Regions from separate parts of the Streptomyces sp. NBC_00078 genome, predicted to be linked through region 2. Evidence: riboswitches for the same ligand, from Rfam matches in the RefSeq annotation. Region 2 holds a riboswitch; each other region holds the start of a gene.

Region 1 (6,219 bases), 7.2 Mb from region 2:
GCTGGAGATCTCCGACAACGGCCGTACGTGGCTCCTCTCAGGGCCGACCAGCAGTTACGCCGTCCATCTCACCGAGGGGGACGAACTGCTGCACCTGCACTGGGGCCCCCGGATCGCGCTCGCCGACGCCGAGGCCCTCGCCGTCCGCCCGCTGCCCGACTACCGGCCCTTCGAGGCGCAGCTCGACGGCCACGAGGAGTACCCGGTCGAGGGCGGCCCCCGCTTCGCGCGGCCCGCCCTGTCGGTGCGCACCGACGAGCGGCGCGGCACCGAATGGCACTTCGAGGCGTACGAGGCCGACGGCGGGGACGATGGCGAGCTGCGCCTGCGCTTCCGTGACGGCGGGCTCACGCTCACCCTGCACTACCGCATGCGGCACGACGTCGTAGAACGCTGGGTGACTCTCGACAACGAAGGCACTGCCCTGGAGCTGTTGCGGGCAGACTCCGCCACCTGGACGCTGCCCGAGCGCGAGGACTGGCGGCTGTCCCAGCTGCACGGACGCTGGGCCGCCGAGTCCCGGCTGACCAGTTCCCTTCTCACCTACGGTGAGAAGGTCATCGGCAGCCGCCGCGGCCACACCGGGCACCAGCACCTGCCCTGGGTCGCGCTCGACACCGACGCCACCGAGGAGCGCGGCGAGGTCTACGGCTGCGCGCTCGGCTGGTCGGGTTCCTGGCGGATCACCGTCGCGCACCTCGCGGACGCGCGCGTGCAGATCACCGGCGGCGCCGGATGCGACGACTCAGGGCTGCTGCGCCTGGACGCGGGGGAGTCGTACACGACGCCCGTCTTCGCCGGCCTGTGGAGCGACGGCGGCTTCGGCGGCGCGAGCCGCGCCTGGCACGCCTATCAGCGCGCGCACGTCATCCCGGACGCGGACCGGGACCGGCCGGTGCTGTTCAACTCCTGGGAGGCCACCGAGTTCGACATCTCCGAGGAGCAGCAGGGGACACTCGCCCGGCGGGCCGCGGCGATCGGCGTCGAGCTGTTCGTGGTCGACGACGGCTGGTTCGGCAAGCGCACCAGCGACCGGGCCGGACTCGGCGACTGGACCCCCAACCCCGACCGCTTCCCGAAAGGCCTGAAGCCGCTCGCGGACTACGTGCACGCCCTCGGCATGCAGTTCGGCATCTGGGTCGAGCCCGAGATGGTCAACCCGGACAGCGAGCTCTACCGCGCCCACCCCGACTGGGTACAGTTCCAACCGGGACGAAAGCGGACGGAATTCCGCAATCAGCTCGTACTGAACCTGGCCCGGGAGGACGTCCAGGAGTACCTCTGGGGGCAGCTCGACGGGCTCCTGTCCAGCGCCCCGATCGACTACGTCAAGTGGGACTTCAACCGCTGCTTCACCGACGCTGGCTGGCCTGACGACCCCTACCCGCAGCGGCTCTGGATCGACCATGTCCGGGCGCTGTACGCACTGTTGGACCGGCTGCGCGCGGCCCACCCGGGCGTTGCCTTCGAGTCCTGCTCGGGCGGTGGCGGCCGCATCGACCTCGGGATCCTGAGCCGTACCGACCAGGTGTGGACCTCCGACAACACCGACCCGCTCGACCGGCTCGCCATCCAGCACGGCTTCAGCCAGATCCACCCCGCGCGCGTGATGGCAGCCTGGGTCACCGACAGCCCCAACACCCAGCTCAACGGGCGGGTCAGCTCGCTGCGTTTCCGCTTCGTCAGCTCCATGGCCGGAGTGCTGGGGGTCGGCGGAGACCTCGCCCAGTGGACCGAGGAGGAGCTCGCGGAGGCCGGCGAGTGGGTGACTCTCTACAAGGAGATCCGTCCGCTTGTGCAGCAGGGCGACCTGTACCGGTTGCGGGCGCCGCGGGGCGGGCTCAGTGCGGTGCAGTACGTGCGTGGCGACGAGGCGGTCGTCCTCGCGTGGCTTCAGGCACAGAGCTACGGGGAACCCGTGCCGGCGCTGCGACTGCAGGGCCTCGACCCGACAGCGTCGTATGAATGCCGCGAAACGGGCGAAGTTCACAGAGGTGCCGTACTCCTGCATCACGGACTGCGCACCGGGCTGCGCGGCGACCTCGACGCGGCAGTTTTCCGCCTGCGTCGCATCTGACCCGTCTGTCCGAATTAGTGCCTTGATTGGACTTCCGGCGCCTTCGGTCGCGTTAGCTCACTTTCGCTCATCTTCCTTCCTCTTCACGCCCCTGTGGTCCATTTTGCTTGCCTTCATTCCAACTCGCTCCGGAATGGGGACTCCTGGGCTGAGGGTGCGTGAGGAGCGTCATATTCGTGACCGAGCGTGGCGCGTCATGTCCACGTAATTCACGTGCTTTATAAGGGGGATTGGCCAAAGGAGCGATCTCGAAATTCACGCACGGTTACCGGGATTTCTCTCAAGGGATCAACAGAAACGTATTCGCAGGGAACCATCGCTTGTCCCTTTGCGTCCCGGTCGCTTACGTTCGCCACCAATCCGGACGGACGCCCAATCCTGCCGCCGCCCGGTGCCCGCACAACTCACCCGTGAACGGCAGGAGCGGGGGACCCACAGGTATCACCGCCTGTTCCGGTCTCCGGAACGGCTTGGGGTAAAGCCGCGTCATAAGCGCGGCCGGGCATCTCCAGCCCGCACCCGACAGCTCACCTCGTAGGCGCCGGAGAGGAATTCGTCATGCCCGCGAAGGGTAAGCACCGCCGTCCGAAGCCCCAGCGCTTCACCCGTTCCATCGCCGTCGCCGGTACCGGTGGCGCCGCACTCGCACTCCCGCTCATGGGTGCGACCGGCGCCCATGCCGCAACAACGCAGTCCGTTTCCCAGTCGGTTTCGCAAAAGGCCGTCCAGTCCCTTCCGGTCGTGGAGAAGAAGGCGGCCGAGAAGAAGAGCGCCGCGCACCACGCGGGCGTGCGGACCTATTCGGTGCGGGGCGGCGACTACCTTTCGAAGATCGCCGACGAGCAGCATGTCACCGGCGGCTGGAAGAAGCTCTACTCGGACAACCGCCGGGCCGTAGGCGACGACCCGGCGCTGATCCACCCGGGCCTGAAGCTCACGCTCGGCAAGAAGGCCACCACGACCACCAAGTCGTCGTCCCGGCCGTCTTCTTCGTCTTCTTCTTCCGCGCCCAAGGCGTCCTCGTCCTCGAACAAGACGACCGCCACGCAGACCTCCCAGTCCACCGGCACCTCCACCGGCTTCACCCTCCCGGTGTCCGGCGCCACCATCGGCACCGGCTACCACGTGGCCGGCAGCATGTGGTCCAGCGGGTACCACACAGGCGTCGACTTCGTCGTCCCGACGGGCACCCCCGTCAAGGCCGTCGGTGCGGGCACGGTCGTCTCCGCGGGCTGGGGCGGCGCGTACGGCAACCAGGTCGTCATCAAGCTCGCCGACGGCTACTACGCGCAGTACGGCCACCTCTCCCAGCTCTCCGTCTCGGCCGGCCAGACCGTGACGGAGGGACAGCAGATCGGCCTCTCCGGCGCTACCGGCAACGTGACCGGCCCGCACCTGCACTTCGAGATCCGCACCACGCCGGACTACGGCTCCGACGTGGACCCGGTCGCCTACCTCCGGTCCAAGGGCGTAGCGGTCGGCTGACCCACCGCCGACCACCCCCGCGCGGCTTCGCCAGAGCGTGGGGACGTAGCGCCCGACACGCCGCCGAAGGCCGGACCCCGATCCCCGGGTCCGGCCTTCGGTGCGTCCGGCTCCGCCTCTCCGCCGGAGCTGCCGCCCTCACCCCCGAGCCGACTGTCGGCGCCCCGCCCTGTGGCCGCCTCATCGCCCGCGACGACTTCCCCCGCGGACTCGCGCAGTGGGTCGTCGAGTTGGAGAACGGCGGTGCCGTCACCGCCTTCCGCGAGCTCCTGGACGTGGACGTTCCCGCAGACGCCACGGTCTGGTTCAGGCAGCGGCCACGACCACCTCACGACGTACGACGCCGGCTACGGCACCAACACGAACTCCACGACGCGGCTTAGCCGTTTCGCCGGCGAGGCTGGAGTCCGGTGCCGATCCGCAGCCGTACACGAGCGGGCGCTTCGCCTTCCGGAACACCTGGAGCCACTTCCCGGTCCGCGACTTCAGAGCCTCACGGTTCGCCTCTCAACATCCCTGATCGGAGGGTTATTCCGGGCTTGACCAACACTTAGACGTGGCTTATCTCACCGTCCGTCAACCCTTTATTACGGTCGCGTAGGTCACATTCGAAGGTGAATCATGGTCGATGTGGCAGACGATTCGAAGAATGACAGCAGATCAGTGATCGGGTCGTACGTTGCGGTGGGGGACAGCTTCACCGAGGGCGTCGGCGATCCAGGCCCCGACGGTGCGATGGTCGGCTGGGCCGACCGATTCGCGGTGCTTCTCGCGGACCGGCGGCCCGAGGGCGACTTCGGCTACACGAACCTCGCCGTACGCGGCAGACTGCTCGACCAGATCGTGGAGGACCAGGTTCCGCAAGCCATCGAGCTCGCGCCGGACCTGGTCTCCTTCTGTGCGGGCGGCAATGACATCATCCGGCCCGGGACCGACCCCGACGAGGTCGCCGAGCGCTTCGAGCGGGCGATCATCCGGCTCACCGAAGCCGTCGGCACCGTCATGGTGACGACCGGCTTCGACACCCGTAACGTTCCCGTGCTCAAGCACCTGCGCGGCAAGATCGCCACCTACAACGGTCATGTACGGGCTGTCGCCGACCGGTACGGCTGCCCCGTGCTCGACCTGTGGTCCCTGAAGACCGTCCAGGACCGCCGGGCCTGGGACGACGACCGGCTCCACCTCTCGCCCGAGGGGCACACGCGCGTGGCGCTGCGCGCCGGGCAGGTTCTCGGCCTGGAGGTCCCGGCCGATCCGGACCAGCCCTGGCCGCTGCTCCCGCCGCGCGGCACCCTCGACGTCCGGCGGGACGACGTGCACTGGGCGCGCGAGTACCTGGTGCCGTGGATCGGCCGTCGGCTGCGCGGTGAGTCGTCCGGGGACCACGTCACGGCGAAGGGCGCGCTGTCGCCGGACGACATCAAGATGCGGATCGCCTCGGTCGCCTGAGCGCGGCGGACGGTGGTGTGCGGGTTGTCCGGTCGTTCGGGTCGCTCCATCGTGCGGTTGCCCGAAGGCGCGAGAGTGATTCGTCTGTCGGCAGTGAGCCCCGCCCGGTTCGGGGGGCTCACTGCTCGGAGGTGGTCAACGCCGCCCGCTCCAGGTCCAGTTCCCGCGCCAGCGCCTCCTCCACCCACTCCTGTGCTCGCGCGCGCGACACCGCACCGGCGTACGACGTCATCTGAACGGCGAGCCCGTCCAGCAGGGCCGTCAGACGCAGAGCCGTACCTTGCGGGTCCGGGCAGCGGAACTCGCCCGCGGCCACGCCTTCCGCTATCACCTCGGCGATCGCAGCCTTCCACTCCCTGTCGAGGTCCCGCGTGACCTCCTGCAGCGCGGGCTCGCGCAGCGCAGCCGCCCAGCCCTCGATCCACAGGCGCCAGCCCTTGGCCTGGCCCGTCGGCGCGTACCAGCGAACCGCCGACCGCAGCCGCCGCAGCGCCGTGGTCCGGCGGCCGAGAAGCTTACGCAGATGCCCGAGGTCGTCCTCGGCCGCGAACGTGAACGCCGCGGCGACCAGCTTCTCCTTCGTCGAGAAGTGGTACAGCACCAGCGCGTTGCTCACGCCGAGCGCCGAGGCCACGTCGGCGATCCTGACCGCCGCCACGCCCCGCGCCTCGATCTGCCCGATGGCGGCCCGCAGTAGCTCCTCGCGCCGCTCGGCCACGCTCAACCGCACTCTCGCCACGCGGTCACCCTATTCCGTCGCCGCTCACGGTGCCGCGCGAGGCCATTACTTGGCGAGTTCGGCCGGGTACGGATCAGGCCACGCGATCGCCGCGTCATACTCCCCGCATCCCGCATCCCGCATCCCGCATCCCGCATCCCGCATCCCGCATCCCGCATCCCGCATCCCGCATCCCGCATCCCGCATCCGCTCAGGGCGGTGCGCCGTTCGTCGGCCATGAAGCCGTGGGTTGGTTCGGGCCGGCGGGCAGCGGGCGCACTCACTGCCGGAGTCCTTCACCGGCCAGCGGCCTTTCCTCCCGGTGGAAGGCCTTCCACAGCCGGGGTCTGACAGGGCGGGGGCCGAAGAGGGCCGGGGACCGCGGTTGGCGGGCCGCCGTCATCGGTACCAGCCGAACCGTTCCGCGATCACCGGCAGTCGGTCCGCGACGATGGCGTGCGCTGCCGCGCGCGGGGTCGTTCCGTCGGCC
Region 2 (6,219 bases):
ATCGGTCCGACCACCATGAAGGCCAGCCGGGCGGTGGGCGAGAAGCCGGTGAGGGAGGCTGCGACGAAGGCGTCGGCCTCCGAGCAGACGGCGAGCAGGACGGCGAGACCGGCCAGGAAGAGCACCGACAGCCAGGGCGAGCCGGAGAAGGTGTCGAGGACCGAGCTCGGCACCGCCACGTTGAACGTGGCCGCGGCCATGGCGCCCAGCACCAGGAAGCCGCCGGCGTGCAGGAAGTCGTGCCGGAAGCCGAGGCGGAACTCCTTCCAGCGGCTGTGGCCCGGCCGGTGGCCGGTGTGCCGGACGGCGGGGCGCAGCCACTCCTCGCGTCCCAGCCACAGCCACAGCCAGCCCATCGCGGCCGCGGTGAGGAGGGAGGCGACCAGTCGGGCCGCGACCATGGCGGGGTTTCCCGGGAAGGCGACGGCCGTGGCGGTGAGCACGATCGGGTTGATCGCGGGAGCGGAGAGGAGGAAGGCGAAGGCCGCGGCCGGGTTGACGCCGCGGCGGATCAGACTGTTCGCGACCGGCACCGAGGCGCACTCGCAGCCCGGCAGCACGACGCCCGCGAGGCCGGCCACCGGGACCGCGAGTGCGGGGCGCCTGGGCAGGATCCTGGTGAACAGGTCGGCCGGTACGAAGGCGTTGATCGCCCCCGACAGGGCCGTACCCAGAAGAAGGAAAGGCAGCGCCTGGACGGTGATGGCCAGACAGACCGTGCGCCAGGCCGCGACAGCGGGCTGGCGCAGCCATCCTCCGCCGGTGAGCACGAGCACCGCCACCAGGCCGGCCGCCGTGGCGATGCCGACGGACGGGGGCCATCTGGTGAGGTGCCGTCTCGGGTGAGCGTCCGGCGCGACGATCACCGAGGGGGGCGCCACATCAACCAGTTCATCCGTTTTTTGCATTTTTACTCCGGATGTCGGATTCCGTGGCGAAGATAAGCCAGACCTCCTCCCCGCACGGTGCGCACACGCCGCCCGGCGCTCAACCGACCGCGATGCGATCGTCCGAGGACGGGCGCCGGGATGTCGCCGCCGGCGCCTTCCGCCGGAGGACCGGCACGACGACCCCGCCGGACGGCCGCCTGTGGCCGCCTCCGTGGAACAGGGCCAGGACGATCGCGGCACCGACCGCTATCAGGTGCTCCCGGCCGGCCAGATTGGGTACGGCGATCGACTCCCACACCATGGACCCGCCGGTGAGCGTGAACACGATGGGAGCGCGGCGGACGACGGCGACATAGGTGAACAGGCCCACCACGGCCGCGGAGGGTCCGGTGTCCAGCACCTGCCCGATCTCACGCGGCAGGCCCAGCCCACCCCAGCCGGGACCGAGCGCGATCATCACGCGCGCCAGGACGGTGCCGGCCAGCGTGGTCGCGTACGCGACGGCGAGCGTCCTGGCCCGGCCGAGTGCGAGTTCGGCGAGCGCGAACGCGAGGAACAACTGCGTGATCCCCGCCCACACGGGCAGATCCGGGGCCGGGACGTACAGCGACACCGGCGTGCGCAGCAGGGCCAGCCACCACGGAAGGTCGGCCTTGACGCCGCCGAGAATCCGGACCACGACGGCACCCGTCGGCCGTTGCGCCAGCGTGTGGAAGAAGATGACGCCGAGTGCGGCCACGAACGCGAGGGACAGTGCGGGCAGCCCGCGCCTTCGGAGTTGCCGCACGGGATCGACCACGATGCCGTTCCACTCGCCCCGCAGCGTGCGCCCCAGGAACACCGCCACCCGCCACGCTTCGCGAAGCAGCCGCCCCTGCCCGGAACGGTCTGCCCGGGCGTACAACAGTCCGGCGGTGCGCACCCTGTCCGCAACACCGCCGACGCACCGTATCCCGCTGCGAAGCAAAACGCCCCCTGACCGGGTAGAAGTGGCCCACGCCGCGCAGGGCGAGACCACTCCGTCCGGGGGCTACGCCCGGCGGCGGGGCTTCCTGCGCTTGGCGCCCTTGGAGACGCCGGATCCACTGCGAGGGTTCCGTCCGGTCGTCTTGGCGGCCGTGGGCTTGCGCCGGACGGCGGCCGTGTCGCCCACCTTGTCCTGGGACTCCGGCGCAGTCGCCGTGCGGCCCCGGGAGCTGTTGACCGTGCGGCCGCGGACGATGCCGATGAAGTCCTCGACCATGTCCGTGGTCGCCTCCTCGGGCCAGACCAGGGCGACGCCCGAGCCGGGGCCGTCCACGAGCGGCCGGTAGGTGAGGTCCCTGCGGTGGTGGAGGCGGGCCAGGGACTGGGGGACGATCAGGAGGCCGATGCCCGCCGCTACGAGTTCGACGGCGTCCTCCGTGGTGGCGGGGCGCTCGAAGGCGGGCTCTCCCGGCGGCCGGTCCCAGTCGAAGACGTCGTCGAGCGGGTGGAGGACGACCTCCTCCGCGAGGTCCTCGACGCTCACCTCGTCCGCCGCGGTGATCAGGTGGTCCTTGGGGACCATGACGACCGTGGTCTCGGTGTAGAGAGGGATGGCGCTGAAGAACGTACGGTCCACCGGCAGCCGCAGGAGTCCCGCGTCGGCGTCACCGGCGCGCAGTGCGCCGGACGCCTCGGCGGCCGGTACGGCGAGGAGGGTCAGGGGGATGTCGGGCAGGCGCTCGTTCCAGATCCGCACCCACTTGGCGGGCGTCGCTCCCGGGACGTACGCGAGCCGGAACGTCTGGGATGCTTCCGTGCCTGTCACCCCGCCAGGCTACCGGCCGTGGTCGGAGGTCTCGAACGCGCTCGATACCCTGGGCACCATGATGTCGCACCAGACCACCCAGACCATGAAGCCCGCGACCGCGGCGAAGAAGCTGGGTGTGTACCTCGAGGCCACCCCCGCCGAGTTCCGTGAGGGTGTCGTCTCGCGCGCCCAGCTCGACCAGCTCCAGGCCGAGCCGCCCGAGTGGCTGCGCGAGCTTCGGGCCAATGGGCCGCACCCGCGTCCGGTGGTCGCGGCGAAGCTCGGCGTCTCCATCGCGGGCCTTGCGCGCGGCGGGGTCACCGAGCCGCTCACCACGGACCAGATCGACGCACTGAAGCAGGAACAGCCCGAGTGGCTGCAGAAGGAGCGTGCCACCCAGGCCGAGGTCCGCAAGGAGGGGGCACGCATCAAGAAGCGGAACGCCGAGCGCGAGCAGCAGAGCGACGGACCGCGTTCCTGACTTCGTCCGCGAGTTCTTCCGCCGACAGCGTCAGTTCGCGACGGTCGGTCGCCGTCCGGATTCGCTGCGTACACAACCCGCGGATCTGACGGAACGTCACGACGAAGGTCACAAAAGCGTATCGGACATTTCGGCCTCCAACCTTCACACGAGTCACACAAGTTGGCTAGTTTGGCAGCAGGCCGCACGAGACCTTCCGGCGAACCCCGTCGGGACGCGCGGCCTCCGCCGAGTCCGGTGTGCCCTTGCGGCAGCCGGAGCCGAGGACCCGACCGAACGATGGGGTGAATCGGCCCAACCGCCCGCAAGGGCAAGGGCCGTAGGGCATGCCTTCCGGAATCGACCGCCCGAACCCGACAGCTGACTCGGTAGGCGGAGTACGGAAGGAGTACGGCTCCCATGGCGCCGGAACGATCGTCGCGTCCCGGAGGCTTCGGCCTTCCCAGTATGCGCAACTCCGCTCTCGCGACCGCGGCCCTCACCTCGGTGGCCCTGTTCTCGCAGACCGCCGACGCCGCGCCGATGAAGGCGGACGAGGGCCCCAGCCGCGAAGACGTCCGGCAGCGGGTGAGCAGCCTCTACGACCAGGCCGAGTCCGATACCGGCCTCCACAACATCACCCGGGCGCAGTCGGCGGGTGTGCGGGGCCGCGGCGTTCCGGCGAGCGGTGGCCGGACGCCGGATCCCGACACGGACGACATCACCCGGCAGTGGTTCGCCGGGGCGCGCTCGTCACTGGGCCCGACGGCCCCGGCCGTCCTGCCGGCCGACCGTACGCCCGCCCGGCGCACGCCGGCCCGCCGGGCCGGGACACCGCCCGAGCGCGCCGTGGCACCGGCACCGGCGCCTGAGATCCGCACCGGCCGTGAGTTGGAGGCGGCCGCCCGGCCCGCGCTCGAGCTGCCCGCCGGCCAGACCCAGCAGGGTCCCGTGGCCGAGCTGACGGCCGCCCCCACGGCGGCACTGCCCGCCGTACCGGGACAGCGGCAAGGATCTTCCATGGCCACGCCCGCAGCCGCTCCCGAATCGAAGCAGACGTCGCTGCGCAGCTCCAAGCGGCACAACCAGCGCAAGATCGCGGCGGCCAGCGAGCTGCTGTACAGGTACACCGCCCGGCAGACGTCCGTGGCGCCGCTCACGGCCGCCCCCTCCCAGCCGCTCCAACTGCCCCAACTCCCCCGGGCTGCCGCCCCCTGGGAGGAGCAGGCGCTCCGCGCGACCGAGGAGGCATGGCGACTGCAGCAGCCGTCGGTACTCGACACGGGCGTGCCACCGGCCGGGGACCGGCGCCTCCAGCCTTCCGCCCTCGACACCGGAGTCCCCGCGGCCGAGGACTGGCGCCTCCAGCCCTACGCCCTCGACACCAGGGCCCCCGCAACCGACGACTGGCGGATGCAGCCTTCCGTCCTCGACACCGGAGTCCCCGTCGTCGAGACTCGTGTCGGCACCAAGGCCGACCGGGCCGTGACCTTCGCCCGTGCCCAGATCGGCAGGCCGTGCCTGTGGGGTGCGGTCGGGCCGGAGTCGTACGACAACGCCGGTCTCACCCAGGCATCCTGGAAGGCCGCGGGGGTCACCCTGCCGCGCACCCCGCACGAGCAGGCGAACGCCGGCACCGTGATCCCGCTCGCCGAGAGCCGCCCCGGGGACCTGATCTTCTTCCACGACAACTTCAGCCACGTCGGCCTCTACACCGGCAACGGCCTGATGATCCACGCCCCCGGTCCCGGCTCGGTCATCCGCGAGGAGTCGATCCACAACGCCGGGGAGGCCGCGATCCGGATCGCCGTGCGTCCGGCGTGAGGGTCGGGGACGCCGGCCGAGTCGGGACACCGGCAGTCCGGTGAAGTGCGCGGCCGCCCACGGAAGTCGGCGTCCGCGCATCGTCTGGGCCTGTGGCGCGCGCTGCTGGGGCACCGGGTGGGCGTATGAACTCGTACTGCGGGACGTGCGCGTCGCAGACCAGCTCGGGGCGGACCGAGAGCCCCTCCAACCGGACGCCGATGCCGAAGAGTTCACGCCGGCCGGTGCCCGCTGAGCCGAGTCCGAGCGGAGGGGCGCACGGGGCGATCGCGGTTACCGGGACGACGACGGCGCGGTCGAACCGCACTTCGTGCTGCGGGCCCATCGTTTGGGCGGCTGAGACATCCGCGATGCCCGGGCCGCGCACCGGCCTGCCTGCTGACGGGGAAGGATGCCGGGGCGGAAGGTGACGACGTCCGGATGGGAACACCGGAAGGTGAACGTCGCGGCCGGGACGACCGTCACGCGAACCCCTCCGAGCGGGTAGGCGTGACGCTGCGGACGTCCGCCCCGCGTCCGGTGCGGGTGTGCGCCGGCGGCCTCGTAGGTCAGGGGGATCCCGCGGAGGGGCCGTACGAACAGCGGCACACCGGCCTCGGCCTCGACCTCAGCCTCGACCTCAGCCTCGACCTCAGCCTCGGCCGCGGCCTCCGGCTTGGCGATGCGGTCCGTGCGAGTTCCAGGAAGTACAGCCACCATGAGTCGCCGGCCAGGCAGGCGCGCGCCGGATTCTCGCTGTGTGGTCACCGTACGTTGCGCAGCCCCCTCTCAAGATGTGCTGACGGCCGTTCTCGTAGACGCCGCGGCCGCTCGGCCGGGACGGCCGTGGCGGCGGCCTGCCGCGTGTGAAACAGGGCGCGGCCTTCCCCACAGCGGGCCAGGACGGGCCCCGCCCGCCGCGGGTCAGGACGAGGCGCTCGCCTGTCGTTCGCCCCGTCGCAACGGCGCCTGGAGGCCTCGTGAATTATTTCAGCCATGTCTTGACATCTGGATGACTCGATTCGTAGCTTGGGCGATTATTTAGATCCATGAAACGTGTTCATGGATATGAACGGAGGTGCTCATGGGCGATCGCCAACGACGTCGCCGCCTGGCCGCCGCCCTCGCCGCCGCGGGGCTCGCGTTCGGGACGGCCGCCTGTGGCTCCGGGTCCGGCGGCACCGGTTCCGGCGACCCGAACACGCTGGAGGTGTGGACCCGCAGCGATCCGGACTCGGCCGCCACCTACGACCGTATCTTCGCCGCCTTCACCAAGAAGACCGGCATCAAGA
Region 3 (6,219 bases), 300 kb from region 2:
CCTCCACCTCGAACCCGGCGTCCGCGATCATGTCCAGGTCGGCCTTGCCGGTCTGGCCCTCGGTGGTCAGGTAGTCGCCGAGGAAGATCGAGTTGGCCAGGTTCAGTGCAAGGGGCTGCATGGTGCGCAGATGCACCTCGCGGCCGCCGGCGATGCGCACCTCGATGTCCGGGCAGACGAACCGCACCATCGCCAGGATCCTCAGGCAGCGCTGCGGGCTGAGGTTCCACTCCTTGGCCAGCGGGGTGCCCTCGACCGGGATCAGGAAGTTGACCGGAACCGAGTCGGGGTCCAGCTCGCGCAGCGAGAAGACCACGTCCACCAGGTCCTCGTCGCTCTCGCCCATACCGGCGATCAGACCGGAGCAGGCCGACAGACCGGCCGCGTGCGCCTTCTGCACCGTGTCCACCCGATCGGCGTACGTGTGCGTCGTCGTGATGTCCCCGTACGTCGACTCGGACGTGTTCAGGTTGTGGTTGTAGGCGTCCGCGCCCGCCTCGCGCAGCCGCTCGGCCTGGCCGTCGGAGAGCAGACCGAGGCAGGCGCACACCTCGACGCCCTCGTTCTGGTCCTTGATCGCCTTGATGGTGCCCGCCACCCGGTCCACGTCACGGTCGGTCGGCCCGCGCCCGGACGCCACCAGACAGACCCGCTTGGCGCCGCCGGCCAGGCCGGCCGCGGCCGCCTCGGAGGCCTGGTCGGGTTTGAGCCAGGTGTACTTCAGGATGCCGGTGTCGGCGCCGAGCCGCTGGGAGCAGTACGAGCAGTCCTCGGGACACAGCCCCGACTTCAGGTTGACGAGGTAGTTGAGTTTCACCCGTCGGCCGAACCAGTGGCGGCGTACCTTTCCGGCCGCGGCCACCACATCGAGCACGTCGTCGTCGGAAGTGGCGAGGACGGCAAGAGCCTCCTCGCGGGTCGGCAGCTCGCGCCGAAGCCCCTTGTCCACCAGCGTGTTCAGCAGGTCCATGAGAGCCGATCCTGTCTTACGGAAGTGCTCCCGGCCAAGGAGAGATTGAACAACAGAGGCACTTCGACGTGTGTGTATTGCCACACCATGGGGTGCGACCCGTCCGGCTAGTGTCTGTCCACTGCCTACAAAAGTCCCGGAGGAGCCATGGCGTTCGGCTGGATCGACGAACAGGCGGAGCTGCGCCGTCGCGCCGGACTCGTACGGACCCTGCGGCCGCGCCCGGCCGACTCCCCGCTCCTGGATCTGGCGAGCAACGACTACCTGGGGCTGGCCCACCATCCCGCCGTCGCCGAAGGCGCCGCGGCGGCCGCCCGGACCTGGGGCGGCGGCTCGACCGGGTCCCGGCTCGTGACGGGTACGACGGAACTCCACACCGAGCTGGAGCGCGACCTGGCCGATTTCTGCGGCTTCGAGGCGGCCCTCGTCTTCTCGTCGGGTTACGCGGCCAACCTCGCCGCTGTCACCGCACTGGCCCCGCACGGCTCGCTGATCGTCTCCGACGCGGGCAACCACGCCTCACTGATCGACGGCTGCCGGCTGGCCAGGGGCACCACTCAGGTCGTGCCGCACTGCGACCCGGACGCCGTGCGCAAGGCGCTCAGGACGCACGAGGACACCGCGGTCGTTGTCTCGGACACGGTCTTCTCGGTGGACGGGGACGCCGCACCGCTGGCCGCCTTCGCCGAGGCGTGCCGGGAGCGCGGCGCGGGGCTGCTGGTCGACGACGCGCACGGGCTCGGGGTGCTCGGCGACGGCGGCCGGGGTGCCCCGCACGCGGCCGGCCTCGCGGGCGCCGACGACGTCGTCGTGACGGCCACGCTGTCCAAGTCGTTCGGCAGCCAGGGCGGTGTCGTGCTCGGCCCCGCCCGGGTCATCGGCCACCTCGTCAACGCGGCCCGGACGTTCATCTTCGACACAGGCCTCGCTCCGGCGGCCGTCGGAGCGGCCCTGGCGGCCCTGAGACTGCTGCGTCGCGAGCCGGAGAGGGCGGCGCGGGCGCGCACGGTGGCGGCCGAACTGCACGCACGCCTGACGGCCGCGGGTCACGAGGCGGTACGCCCGGACGCCGCGGTCGTCTCCGTGCGCGCGCCGTCCCCGGAGGAGGCCCTGCAATGGGCGGCCGACTGCCGTACGGCAGGCCTTGCCGTGGGCTGCTTCCGTCCTCCCTCCGTGCCCGACGGCATCTCACGGCTCAGGTTGACCGCTCGCGCGGACCTCTCCGAGGCACAGATCGAACGCGCTGTAGGTGTGATCGGCGAGACGCGACCATGAGTCGGCGTGACACGGCCGTGCGCCGCACGACGGGGAACTGATCAGGCCTGATCGGATCGGAACTGATCAGCCCTTGAACGCGGCCGTGAACTCCGTCCAGCTCCCGGGGGAGACGAGCAGGGCGGGCCCGGCCGGGTCCTTGGAGTCGCGCACGGCGAGCAGCCCGGCCCAGGGACCGGAGTGCGGCCGTGCCGTCTCCACACAGTTGTTCGCACCCGTGCTGTAACTGCTGCGCAGCCACCGCACGCCGTGCAGATCGGTACTGGAAGGTACGTTCCGAGGCAGTGCAGACATTGGTGCCTCCTTACGCGCCGTCACTTATTGCGGCGATGTGATCCAACGAGTCCTCTGGCGAAAGGGCGTGGGACTGAAGGGCGGTGAAGGCCTCGGTGTAGGCCCGGAGGTCTTCTTTCCGCTCGAGGTAGAGGCTACTCGTCAAGTGGTCGAGAACAACCACGTCCAGATCAGAAGTGCTCGAAAATGAGAAGATTACGAAAGGCCCGGTGACGCCGACATGGGCACCGGCGGCGAACGGCAGTACCTGAAGCCGGACTTGGGGCAGGCAGGCCGCCTCGATGAGCTGTCTCAGCTGTCTCGCCATGACGTCGGGGCCGCCGATCTCGCGTCGCAGCACAGCCTCGTCCAGCACCGCGCTCAGCTCCAGCGGCCGGTCCGCACGCAACACGTCCTGCCTGGCCAGGCGCACCTCGACCAGGGCGTCCAGCCGCTCGTCGTCCAGCCCGCCCACCGCCGCCCGGGTCACCTCACGGGCGTACTCGGGCGTCTGCAACAGGCCGGGTACGACGGACGTCTCCAGCGTGCTCATCGTGCTCGCCTGGGACTCCAGGCTGATGAAATCGCGGTAGGTCGGCGGCAGTACCCCGCGATAGGCGTGCCACCAGTGGTGCCGGCCGCCTCCCTCGTCGGAGCCCGCCAACACCATGAGCAACTCACGGAGTTGGGCGTCCGACACGGTGTAGGCGTCCAGAAGTAACCGCACATCGGCCGGTTTCACCCCGCTGGCACCCGTCTCGATCCGGCTCACCTTCGACTGGTGCCAGCCCACGAGCCGGGCCGCATCACCACTTGTGAGCCCCGCACTCGTGCGTAACGCACGCAGTTCGGCACCCAGCTTCCGACGGCGCACCGCGGGACCGTGCTGCATGCGTTACTCCTTACTCCTTCCGGGCCACCCAAATACGGTCTCCCGTCGCAGAGTTCACCGCTTTGAGCGACAGATATATGCACATCTTGGTGGATCGCCACCCGTGAGCGTTGCGGTAATGGCACTCTGGCGACGAAGCACCAGTCCGGGACCGTACTCGAACCATCCGCTCCGTGTCGGACTCCGGTCCCGTGGGAAAGGGACGACCGCGCCATGGCAGACCATCTGGAAGCATCCGTCACTCTGCCGAGCGATCCCGCCTCGGTCGCCGCGGCCCGCGGCTACGTGGTCGACACCCTGGCGGAATGGGGACTGCCGGCGGGCTCGGAAACCTCCGAGACCATCCGGCTCATCGTCTCCGAACTCGCCACCAACGCCGTACAGCACACCTTCGGGCTGTCACCCACCTTCACGGTGGACGTCGAGCTCCACCATGACGAACAGCTGCGCATCGGCGTCACCGACAGTCATCCCCGCCTCCCGAAACGGCTGCCCGCCGCCGTCCAGCAGGACAACGGCCGGGGCATGGTGATCGTCCGCTGGCTGGCGGCCGAGTGCGGCGGCAGGGTCCGGGTGCGTCCCACCCGGGAGGGCGGCAAGACGGTGTCCATCGAGCTTCCGTGGACCGTCCCGGCCGAGCCGGTGCCGGCAGCGGGACAGCAGGAGCCGTAGCGCCGAGGCGTACGGCGCGGCCGCGAGGGGCGAAGGCGTCAGCGGGAACGTGGGGACGGGCCGGTGGCGCTCGGCTCGGTCCAGAGAGCGGTCACGGCGCGGTGAGGGCTCCGGTGGCAGAGCGACGCGGTTCCGGGCCCCCGGGCTGTGCGCCGGGCCCGTGGGAAGGCCCCGCGGGGGCGACGGCCTGTCAGGTCGGCGTCGCCCCCGCGGGAGAGTCAGCTGATCCGGCCGTACCAGACGCTGTTGGTCCAGATCTTCTGCAGCTTCACGACGTCCCCGGTCTTCGGGGCGTGCCAGATCTTCCCCTTCCCTGCGTAGATGCCCACGTGGTAGACGCTGGAGCCCGAGTGGAAGAACACGAGGTCTCCGGCCTTGCGGCCCTTCGCGGAGATGTGGTGGGACTTGTTGTACTGCTGGGCAGCCGTCCGGGGGAGCTTCTTGCCCGCCTTCTTGAACGAGTACAGCGTGAGCCCTGAGCAGTCGAACCTGCGCGGCCCCGAGGCGCCCCACTTGTACGGGGACCCCTTCTTGGAGGCCGCGATCTGAAGCGCCTTCGTCGCGGGCGTGGCGGCCGCGGCGTCGGAGGCGACACCCGGGACCACGATGGAGCCGCCCACGGCGGCGATGGTGAGCGCCGAGGCCGTGCCGGCCCGGGCCATCAGCGACGGGACACGATTGAGCGCAGACATGCGCAACCCTTCGTCAGCCGCCTGTGAAGGATGACCTGTCGGATTCGGGCTGGCGAAGTTGCCCGGCCGCGGCTGCGGCTTCACCCCAAGGGCTGCTCGACCCGGCGTCTCCGTGCGGAGACGGCCGTTCCGGCGACCCGTCTTGCCTGGGTCCTCCACTCCTGCCGATCCACTCCTGTCGACCGGTCACCCGTGCGGCGGCAGGACTCGGCGTCCGCCCGGATCGCCCCGCCGCTGTGGCGGGGGCTTGTCGTCAGACAGGGATCCTCACCTACAGAAGTCAGAAAAACCCAATGGAACCGTGACTTTGTGTTGTTACTCACCACTCACCCGTTCGGGTGGACACCCCTGTGTTCGAACGGACGTTGAGGCCCCCGGCGAGCCCCGGACCAGCGGCGGAACACCTCATTCCGCCCTCGGGCCACGCGCGTTGTGCAACTCCGAGGGTCCCGAAAAAGGGGCCTAGCGTCCTCCAAAAGGCGGTACGCCGTTTGGTCCGTTTGAAAGCCGGTCCGGACACCTCGCCGCCGCGGCGAGGTGTCCGGACCGGTTGGATCCGCGTCAACTGGGGCAGTGCGGCGGCAGGGTGACCCTGGCCGTGCGCCGCTCGCCGTCCAGCACCCTGAGGGCGCGTCCCAGGGTCGGGGCGTGCAGCTCGTTCTCGCCCCGACGGTGCATCAGCGCCAGCGCGTCGCGCAGCGCCGTCGCCTGGCTCACCAGAGCCTGCGCGGCACGCAGTCCGCGATACGTGTCCCCGTCGTGCGCCGGGTTGATGCGGCCGAGCAGGTCGACCACGTCGAGGTAACGGTCGATCAACTCTCCCTCGGCGCGCGTGAGAGCGGGCAGCGGCGGAAGTTCGGGCGGGAGCACCGGCCGCTCACCGACCGGTGGGCGGGGCGAGGGTGACCCGGCGGCTGGGGATGATCTCGTCCACCAGCCCGTACTCAACCGCTCCTTGGGCATCCAGGATCTTGTCCCGCTCGATGTCCGCGTTCACCTGCTGCGCACTGCGCCCGGTGTGCCGTACAAGCATCTCCTCAAGGCGGGTGCGCATCCGCGTCAACTCCTGGGCCTGGATGGCCAGATCACTGGCCTGCCCCTGGACCGGCTGAGCCAGCGACGGCTGATGGATCACCACGCGGGCGCCCGGCAGCACGAACCGCTTGCCCGGCGCGCCGGCGGCCAGCAGCACCGCGGCGGAGGAACCCGCCTGCCCCAGGCAGGTCGTCGCCACGTCGCAGGTGACGTACTGGATCGTGTCGTAGAGCGCCGTCATGGCGCTGAACGAGCCGCCCGGCGAGTTGATGTACAGCGCGATGTCCCGGTCGGGGTCCTTGTGCTCCAGATACATGAGCTGTGCCATCACGTCGTTCGCCGAGGTGTCGTCGACCTGCGTCCCGAGGAAGACGATCCGCTCCTCCAGCAGCTTCGAGTACGGATCCAGC

Evidence for each region. Region 2 has a riboswitch for cyclic di-AMP ahead of OOK07_RS04130 (C40 family peptidase). Riboswitches for the same ligand answer to the same signal wherever they lie in the genome.
Region 1: it holds a riboswitch for cyclic di-AMP, as region 2 does, so the genes downstream of both, OOK07_RS37535 (M23 family metallopeptidase) here and OOK07_RS04130 (C40 family peptidase) in region 2, are expected to answer to the same signal.
Region 3: it holds a riboswitch for cyclic di-AMP, as region 2 does, so the genes downstream of both, OOK07_RS05435 (C40 family peptidase) here and OOK07_RS04130 (C40 family peptidase) in region 2, are expected to answer to the same signal.

The regions. Positions count from the first base shown of each region.
Region 1 covers NZ_JAPELX010000001.1:8,084,488-8,090,706, forward strand. Annotated here, with positions in the region: gene OOK07_RS37530 (alpha-galactosidase) at 1-2,077, shown strand, start outside; cyclic di-AMP (ydaO/yuaA leader) riboswitch at 2,473-2,633, shown strand; gene OOK07_RS37535 (M23 family metallopeptidase) at 2,636-3,562, shown strand; partial or broken gene OOK07_RS37540 (hypothetical protein) at 3,643-4,082, shown strand; gene OOK07_RS37545 (SGNH/GDSL hydrolase family protein) at 4,226-5,011, shown strand; gene OOK07_RS37550 (TetR/AcrR family transcriptional regulator) at 5,130-5,750, opposite strand; gene OOK07_RS37555 (glutamate dehydrogenase) at 6,129-6,219, opposite strand, start outside.
Region 2 covers NZ_JAPELX010000001.1:881,191-887,409, forward strand. Annotated here, with positions in the region: gene OOK07_RS04110 (permease) at 1-908, opposite strand, end outside; gene OOK07_RS04115 (hypothetical protein) at 988-1,812, opposite strand; gene OOK07_RS04120 (LysR family substrate-binding domain-containing protein) at 1,921-2,682, opposite strand; gene OOK07_RS04125 (DUF5997 family protein) at 2,741-3,145, shown strand; cyclic di-AMP (ydaO/yuaA leader) riboswitch at 3,362-3,536, shown strand; gene OOK07_RS04130 (C40 family peptidase) at 3,593-4,948, shown strand; gene OOK07_RS04135 (ABC transporter substrate-binding protein) at 6,012-6,219, shown strand, end outside.
Region 3 covers NZ_JAPELX010000001.1:1,181,167-1,187,385, reverse strand. Annotated here, with positions in the region: gene bioB (biotin synthase BioB) at 1-970, opposite strand, end outside; gene OOK07_RS05455 (8-amino-7-oxononanoate synthase) at 1,118-2,245, shown strand; gene OOK07_RS05450 (DUF397 domain-containing protein) at 2,312-2,539, opposite strand; gene OOK07_RS05445 (helix-turn-helix domain-containing protein) at 2,550-3,410, opposite strand; gene OOK07_RS05440 (ATP-binding protein) at 3,624-4,082, shown strand; gene OOK07_RS05435 (C40 family peptidase) at 4,301-4,774, opposite strand; cyclic di-AMP (ydaO/yuaA leader) riboswitch at 4,778-4,919, opposite strand; gene OOK07_RS05430 (hypothetical protein) at 5,336-5,644, opposite strand; gene OOK07_RS05425 (ATP-dependent Clp protease proteolytic subunit) at 5,652-6,219, opposite strand, start outside.